Bradyrhizobium diazoefficiens: one gene and its partner. Each later gene encodes a partner of the first gene's protein in a complex. Links are inferred from orthologs where the notes say so. Each region holds a gene or a part of one and is shown in the gene's direction. Other genes may lie near its edges.

Region 1 (3,952 bases):
CAGACCGAACACCAGTCCGAGCACCACGATGACGACGGTGAAGCCGACGGTGACGCCGAGCCCGTTGAGAAAGAGCCAGCGATAGCTCCAGAGGATGCCGAAGTCCCACTGATACATGCGTGCCTACTTGCTTTACCTCTCCCGCTTGCGGGAGAGGTCGTGTCGCATCGAAGATGCGACGCGGGTGAGGGCTCTCTCCTCATTGGGGTTCTTCATGGTGGAGATACCCTCTCCCCAACCCTTTCCCGCAAGCGGGCGAGGGAGCGCACCGCTCCTGTCGATGCAGCACGCCCAGACATACTTACAACGAAACGCCCGGCGGAATGTCGGCCTCCGTCACGCCGACCAGCTCCATGTTGGTGATGATCGCGTTGCGGATGAAGCCGAGGCCCTTGTTGAAGTCGATCCATGTGTTGACATAGTCGCGGAAGGTCTTGTCGTTCTCGCGGCGGAAGCCGGCATTCGACGTCGTGGCGAAGATCGGCGTCGGCAGCACGAACTGACCGAGCGAGGGGTTCTTTTTCAGCACGGTCAGCGACAGCATGGTGATCAGGCACTGTGCGTCAACGCGTCCGGTCTGCAGCGCGGCGGTGGCGTCGTCTGCGGTCTTCAGCCGCGAGATCTGCGCCTTCGGCGTCAGGCGGCTGACGACCTGGTCGTGCGACGAGCCCTGGTCGACTGCGATCTTGATGTCAGGCGAATTCAGCTCGGCCCAGCTCTTCGGCTTGAAATCCTTCTTGCAGAGGATGCCGAAGGCGTTGTTGAAGACCGGCACCGAGAAGTCGACCACCAGCGCACGCTTCGGCGTCGGGTTGAGACCGAAGAAGATGTCGATCTTGTTGGACTGGAGATCGAGCACCGAATTGCCCCAGGTGGTCTCGGTGATCTCGAGCTCGGCTTCCATGTCGTCGGCGAGCGCCTTGGCGATGTCGACGTAAAAACCCTTCCACTGACCGCTGGCAAGGTCCTTCATGTAATAGGGCGCGCCGCCGCCGACCGCGCCGATCCGCATCTTCTTGGTGCGGCGGATGCGGGCAAAGGTCGATTCGTTGGGATCGGCGGCCTGGGCCACGGCCGGAGAGGCCAGCGCGCCCGCGGTCACTGCGCCGATGGCGCCAAGTCCGACGATCGATGCAACATCACGACGTGTAACCATTGGGATCAATCGCTTTTCTGGTTGGAAGGGGTTCAGCTGAGCGTTCTTACCAAGGCGCCTCAAGCAGTGAAAGCACAGCCTATCGGCTGGGCAGCCGGGGAATTGCCCGGATGCTGGGCAAGCCGTGGTCGTTCGGGGTGATACCCGCTTGCTTTCCCGACCTTTTGGCCCCAAATAGGGACCGGGAGATTGGCGGTGGACGAGCCACTCGCCAACCGGGTCAGGTCCGGAAGGAAGCAGCCCTAACGAGGTCCGGATCGGGTCGCTCGTCAGTCTCCTACCTGTTTTTTCGAGCAAATTGCGCCGGCGGGCTTCCCGCCAGCGCGCTCGTTTCCGCAAAAGCCGGCCGAGAGACATTTCATTGCGGATCGACCGATGACCGACGCTGGCGCCCCTCCCAATCCCGACAGCGCCGGCCAGGCCGGCAACGCACCTTACCGGGTGCTGGCGCGCAAATACCGCCCCTCAAGCTTTGACGATCTGATCGGCCAGGAGGCCGTGGTCCGCACCGTCTCCAATGCGTTCGAGACCGGGCGGATTCCGCAGGCCTGGATTCTCACCGGCGTCCGCGGTGTCGGCAAGACCACCACCGCGCGCATTCTGGCCCGTGCGCTCAACTACGAGGTGCCGGACGGCTCGGTGAAGGGGCCGACCATCCGCATGCCGACGCTGGGCGTGCATTGCCAGGCGATCATGGAAAGCCGGCACATGGACGTGCTGGAGATGGACGCGGCATCACATACCGGCGTCGACGACGTCCGCCAGATCAATGATAGCGTGCGCTATGCCCCGGCCAGTGCCCGCTACAAGGTCTACATCATCGACGAAGTCCACATGCTGTCGACGGCGGCCTTCAACGCCTTCCTGAAGACGCTGGAGGAACCGCCGGAGCACGCCAAGTTCGTGTTCGCCACGACGGAGATCCGCAAGGTTCCGGTCACGGTGCTGTCGCGCTGCCAGCGCTTTGACCTGCGCCGGGTCGAGGCCGACGTGCTGATGAAGCATCTCGCCAATATTGCTGCGAAGGAAAACGTCGAGATCGAGCCCGAAGCGCTCGGCATCATCGCGCGCGCCGCCGAAGGCTCGGTGCGCGACTCGCTGTCGCTGCTCGACCAGGCGATCGCGCATGCGGCAGGCACCGTGAAGGCCGATGCGGTCAGGCAGATGCTGGGGCTTGCCGATCGTACTCGTGTGATCGACCTCTTCGATTCGCTGGCGCGCGGTGATATCGCGGCCGCGTTCAAGGAGTTCCGCGATCAGTACGACGTCGGCGCCGATCCCATCGTCGTGCTTTCGGACCTCGCCGAATTCGTCAATTTCGTCACCCGCGTGAAGATCGTGCCGGCGACCGCCGACAATGCCGCCTATGGCGAGACCGAGCGCGTGCGCGCGAAGGATTTCGCCGCGAAGATCTCGATGCGCGTGCTGTCGCGGATGTGGCAGATGCTGCTCAAGGGCATCACCGAGGTGCAGGCCGCGACGCGCCCTGCTGCCGCCGCCGAGATGGTGCTGGTGCGCATCGCCTATGTCGCCGACCTGCCGACGCCGGACGAAGCGATCAGGATGCTGGAGCAGAACGGCGGCGGTTCGCCGGTCGTGAGCGGCGGCGGTGCTGCGCGCAGCGGCGCGCCGGCGGCACCAATATCCTCAGCGGCGTCCGTGACCTCTGCTGCGCCGGTTCGCATGCCGACCTCATCGCCGACTGCGTTCGGCGGCGGCGCCCGGCCGCAGATGGCGGCGCCCGCGCCGGATCCGCAAGCTGTCGCACCCCAGCTCCGCGTCACCAGCTTCACCCAGCTCGTTGCGCTCGCTGGGCAGAAGCGCGACCTCATGACCAAGGGCGCGCTCGAAGGCGAGATGCGCCTCGTCCGTTTCGAGGAGGGCCGGCTGGAAGTCGCGCTCGAGCCGAACGCGTCGAAAACGATGATCTCCGAGCTCGCGCGAAAATTCGAGTTGTGGACCGGCCGCCGCTGGACCATCATTGTTTCCAACGAGCAGGGCCAGGCGACGCTGCGTTCGGTGAGCCAGGCCGCCAAGCAGGAACATGCGCGCACCGCCGAGGCCGATCCGCGCGTGCAGGAGGTGCTGTCGCGCTTCCCCGGTGCGAAGGTCGTCGAGGTCCGCAGGCTTGCCCCCGAGGCGCCGGAATCCAATATTAACGCCGACTATGGCTCTGATGATCCGCCCGACGGTTCCGACGCCGACGACGATCTCTGAGCCAGTTTTAAGGACAAGCAACCATGGCTGATTTTCTCGGCATGATGAAGCAGGCGGCGCAGCTGCAATCCAAGATGCAGGAGATGCAGGAGCAGCTCGCCAATGTGGAGGTCGAGGGCATCTCCGGCGGCGGTCTCGTCGCCGTGCGCATGACCGCGAAGATGGACGTCAAGGGCGTCAAGATCGATCCCTCGCTGATGAAGGCCGAAGAGCGCGAGGTGCTGGAAGATCTGCTCGTGACCGCGCTCGGTGATGCTCGCCGCAAGGCGGAGACCGCGATGCAGGAGAAGATGCAGTCGCTCACCGGCGGGCTCGGCCTGCCGCCGGGGCTGCTCGGCCAGTAATATGGGCGCGGTTGCAGGTCCCGAAATCGAGCGGCTGGTCCAGCTTCTCGCACGGCTGCCGGGCCTGGGCCCGCGCTCCGCGCGACGCGTGGCGCTGCATCTGATCAAGAAGCGCGAAGCGCTGATGATGCCGCTATCCTCGGCCCTGCAGGTCGCCCTCGATAAGGTGCAAGTCTGCAAGACCTGCGGCAACATCGACACGCAGAATCCCTGCACCGTCTGCACCGATCCGAAG
Region 2 (4,609 bases), 7.6 Mb from region 1 along the record:
GCTCGCCGCTCGATCCGCGCCTGACCTTTGCGAGCTTCGTCGTCGGCCGCTCCAACACGCTGGCGCATGCCGCCGCGCGTCAGGTCGCCGAAGGTCGCCGCGGCGACCCCGTGATGTTCAACCCGCTCTACATCCATGCCGGCGTCGGCCTCGGCAAGACACATCTGCTCCAGGCGGTGACCTGGGCCGGCAATTCCGGCAATGAGCGCAAGGTGCTTTATCTCACCGCGGAAAAATTCATGTACGGCTTCGTCGCCGCGCTGAAGACGCAGACGGCGCTCGCCTTCAAGGAAGCGCTGCGCGGCATCGACGTGCTCGTCATCGACGATCTCCAGTTCCTGCAGGGCAAGTCGACGCAGGCCGAGTTCTGTCACACGCTCAACGCGCTGATCGATGCCGGCCGCCAGGTCGTGATCGCGGCCGACCGTCCGCCATCCGATCTCGAAAGCCTGGATGATCGCGTCCGCTCGCGCCTCGCTGGCGGCCTCGTGGTCGAGATGGGCTCGCTCGGCGAAGAGCTGCGCCACGGCATTCTCAAGTCGCGCGTCGCAGCCGCCCGCACCCATCATGCGACCTTCGAGGTGCCGGAGGAGGTGCTGACCTATCTGGCCCGCGCCATCACCCATAACGGCCGCGACCTCGAAGGCGCGATCAACCGTCTGCTGGCGCATTCCAAGCTCAACAACCGGCCGGTGACGCTGGAAATGGCGGAGCACGAGGTGCGCGACCTGATCCGGCCGCAGGAGCCGAAGCGGATCAAGATCGAGGACATCCAGCGCGTGGTGGCACGGCAGTATAATGTCAGCCGCTCCGACCTCCTGTCCTCGCGCCGGACCGCCAATGTGGTGCGTCCACGCCAGGTGGCGATGTACCTCGCCAAGACGCTGACCTTGCGCTCGCTCCCCGAAATCGGCCGCCGCTTCGGTGGCCGCGACCACACCACGGTGCTGCACGCCGTGCGCAAGATCGAGGCACTGGTTTCCAAGGACAATGCGCTGTCCGAGGAGGTCGAGTCGCTCAAGCGCCAGCTGCAGGAATAAACGCCTAGGCGTTCCCTCTCCCACCTCCCGCCGCCCGGGCCATGCCCTGGGCGGCGGTCTTCGTTTGCCCGGACGGGCGGCCTGGATTTCTGGCTGTAAATCGTGGGGAACCAGCGCTCAATCCCTTGAAACGGATGGCTTTCCGCGCCACCTTGCGCGACCCTGACGGCTTTGGTCATATCGGCTGGATGATCCGGTCTTTCGGGGTCTTCGGTGCCGTGGCGCGCTTCCCGCCGCCCGGCTCTCTCAACGATGTGTTCTCTTGGGGATCGGGCGAGTAGTGCAATGAAGGTTACGGTCGAACGCGCGCAACTCCTGAAATCGCTGGGCCATGTCCACCGCGTGGTCGAGCGCCGCAACACGATTCCGATCCTGGGCAACGTGCTGGTCCGCGCCGAGAACGCGAAATTGTCGCTGAAGGCGACCGACCTCGACCTCGAGGTGACAGAGACGCTGGCGGCGGAAACCGCCACGGCCGGCTCCACCACCGTGCCGGCGCACATGTTCTACGACATCGTGCGCAAGCTGCCGGACGGCTCGCAGATCGTGCTGGAAGCCGACGGCGACCGCGCCGTGCTGGCGATCCGCGCCGGCCGCTCGCGCTTCACGCTGCAGACCCTGCCGGAGAACGATTTCCCGGATCTCGCCACCGGCGATCTGTCGCACGCGTTCAACCTCGCCGCCAAGGACGTCAAGCGGCTGATCGACCGCACCCAGTTCGCGATCTCGACCGAAGAGACGCGCTATTATCTCAACGGCATCTATCTTCACGCCGCCGGCACGGCGACAGCCGCGACCTTGCGCGGCGTCGCCACCGACGGCCACCGCCTCGCCCAGCTCGACCTGGTCCAGCCCAAGGGCGCCGAGGGCATGCCGGGCGTGATCGTGCCGCGCAAGACCGTCGGCGAGGTGCAGCGCCTGATCGAGGACAACGAGGCCGAGGTCACGATCGAGCTGTCGCAGGCAAAAATCCGCTTCACCATCGGCAATGTGGTGCTGACCTCGAAGCTGATCGACGGCACCTTCCCCGATTACGGCCGCGTCATTCCGCAAGGCAACGACAAGGAGCTCGTGGTCGACAAGAAGGATTTCGAGAACGCGGTCGACCGCGTCTCGACGATCTCGAGCGAGCGCGGCCGCGCGGTGAAATTGTCGCTGTCGCCGGGCAAGCTGGTGCTGTCGGTAACCAATCCGGACTCCGGCAGCGCCACCGAAGAGATCGAGGTCGAATACGCCTCCGACGCGCTCGATATCGGCTTCAACTCCCGCTATTTGCTCGACATCGCCGCCCAGATCGAAGGCGACGTCGCCACGCTGAAGCTCGCCGACCCCGGCTCGCCGACCCTGGTGCAAGACCGCGACGACAAGAGCGCGCTGTATGTGCTGATGCCGATGCGGGTGTGAGGGGCTACCGGCCTCTCCACGCATTGACTACATCTGTCATGGCCGGGCATAGCCGTCCGAAGAGCGGCGCCGCTAACGCGCGCCCATGACGAAGAACTGATGACCCCCTCCCGCATTCATCGCCTGACGCTGACGCATTTTCGCAATTATCGGGCGGCGGGGCTCGAGACGACGGCTGACATGGTGGCGCTGGTCGGGCCGAACGGGGCGGGCAAGACCAATTGCATCGAGGCGATCTCGTTCCTATCGCCGGGGCGGGGCTTGAGGCGCGCCACGCTCGAGGACGTCGCCGACAACCAGGGCGATGGTTCCTGGGCCGTGTCGGCGCAGGTCGAGGGCGCGCTGGGACTTGCCACGCTCGGCACCGGCATCGAGCCGCCGGGCGCAGATAGCCCGGTCAGCCGGCGCGTCCGCATCGACCGCGAGCCGGTGAATTCGGCGGCCGCTTTCGGCGACCATATCCGCATGGTGTGGCTGACGCCGGCGATGGACGGGCTGTTCATGGGCGCGGCTTCCGAGCGGCGGCGCTTCTTCGACCGCCTGGTGCTCGCGCTCGACAGCGAGCATTCCAGCCGCATCAACGCGCTCGAACGTTCGCTGCGGTCGCGCAATCGCCTGCTCGAGACGCGCAATTACGACGACCATTGGTGTGACGCGATCGAACGCGAGACCGCCGAGCTCGCGGTCGCGGTCGCCGCAACGCGCGGCCAGACCGCGGCACGCCTGACCGGCATGCTCAACGCGCGCGCACAGCAATCCGCATTTCCCTCCGCTCAAATTGCGCTCGACGGCTGGATGGAGAATGCGTTGCTGACCGAGACCGCGACGTCGGTCGAGGATCGCTACCGCCAGATCCTGCGTGACAACCGCCCTCGCGACGCCATCGCCGGCCGCACCACCGACGGCCCGCATCTCACCGATCTCCAGGTGATTTACGCGCCGAAGAGCATGCCGGCGCGCGACGCCTCGACCGGCGAGCAGAAGGCGCTGCTGATCGGGCTGGTGCTGGCGCATGCAACGCTGGTCGCCGAGATGACCGGCATCGTGCCGCTGCTCTTGCTCGACGAGGTCGTCGCCCATCTCGACCCGAACCGCCGCGCCGCGCTGTTCGACGAGCTGCGCAAGCTCGGCGCGCAGGTGTGGCTGACCGGCGCGGACCCGGCCGCCTTTGCCGAGATCGGCGCCGGCGGCGAGGTGTTTGACGTCGAGAGCGGACGCGTTTCCGCCCGACGCTAGGCGTCGTCATTGAACCTGCCTTGTTCAGGTCGCGACTAGCTCAATGAGGCCGCGCCGGCGGTGTCGCAGCCGTTGCAATCGCGCAATCGAAACGCGCGACATCCTTGGAGAGAGACCATGACGACGGTAAGGCACGGGGCGAAAGTCTCGGCACGATGGCGGCTGTCCGTGTGCGGCCTCGCACTCTTCCGAAACAGCGCTCCGGAACGCCTTGCCCGCCCCCGCAAAATCCACGCCTTTGGAGCCTGAAAACACCCCTCGAATCGGGCTTTTCGCGAGCTCCAAAACCGGCCTTCGCGCGGCTTGAAAACCGGCCAAAAAACCCTATCTGCTCAAAGGGTTGCTAGAGGACACTTTGCGCTAGGCGCAACCCCTCTTTCATGGCACAAATAGCATCCAATCAGCGCCTTTTGCGCGGCTGATTCGGACGACATCTCGAAGGCCTCTCATGACAGAACCTGCTCGGCAGACGCCTGCCGAAAACGAGCCCTCAAATCCGAGCGATTACGGGGCGGAATCGATCCGCGTGCTCAAGGGGCTCGATGCCGTCCGCAAGCGTCCGGGCATGTATATCGGCGACACCGATGACGGCTCGGGCCTGCACCACATGGTCTACGAGGTCGTCGACAACGCGATCGACGAAGCGCTGGCGGGCCACGCCTCGCGCGTCGACGTCGTGCTCAACGCCGACAATTCCGTCACCGTGCGCGACGACGGCCGCGGCATTCCGGTCGACATCCACAAGGGCGAAGGCATTTCGGCGGCCGAGGTCATCATGACCCAGCTCCATGCCGGCGGAAAATTCGACCAGAACTCCTACAAGGTTTCCGGCGGCCTGCACGGCGTCGGCGTCTCCGTCGTCAACGCGCTGTCGAGCAAGCTGGGCTTGCGCATCTGGCGCGATGACAAGGAGCACTACATCGAGTTCG

The links.
Region 2: the proteins of JJC00_RS35555 (region 1) and dnaN are in contact, whole or in part, in a cryo-EM structure (PDB 8GIZ), measured with the Escherichia coli proteins. The link is inferred for Bradyrhizobium diazoefficiens from one-to-one orthologs.

Annotation. Positions count from the first base shown.
Region 1 is NZ_CP067102.1:7,619,306-7,623,257, reverse strand. Bases 1,019-3,952 are described here. They hold JJC00_RS35555 (DNA polymerase III subunit gamma/tau), read left to right. Parts: upstream 1,019-1,531; coding sequence 1,532-3,373; downstream 3,374-3,952. Other genes in these bases: recR (recombination mediator RecR), read left to right, coding at 3,719-3,952; JJC00_RS35550 (YbaB/EbfC family nucleoid-associated protein), read left to right, coding at 3,397-3,717; JJC00_RS35565 (transporter substrate-binding domain-containing protein), read right to left, coding at 1,019-1,156. Also shown: JJC00_RS35570 (amino acid ABC transporter permease), read right to left, coding at 1-117; more of JJC00_RS35565, read right to left, coding at 302-1,018. UniProt on the Escherichia coli protein: Part of the beta sliding clamp loading complex, which hydrolyzes ATP to load the beta clamp onto primed DNA to form the DNA replication pre-initiation complex.
Region 2 is NZ_CP067102.1:374-4,982, forward strand. What follows is about bases 458-3,384. They hold dnaN (DNA polymerase III subunit beta), read left to right. Parts: upstream 458-1,325; coding sequence 1,326-2,444; downstream 2,445-3,384. Other genes in these bases: dnaA (chromosomal replication initiator protein DnaA), read left to right, coding at 458-1,040; recF (DNA replication/repair protein RecF), read left to right, coding at 2,544-3,384. Also shown: more of dnaA, read left to right, coding at 1-457; more of recF, read left to right, coding at 3,385-3,680; gyrB (DNA topoisomerase (ATP-hydrolyzing) subunit B), read left to right, coding at 4,129-4,609. UniProt on the Escherichia coli protein: Confers DNA tethering and processivity to DNA polymerases and other proteins. Acts as a clamp, forming a ring around DNA (a reaction catalyzed by the clamp-loading complex) which diffuses in an ATP-independent manner freely and bidirectionally along dsDNA.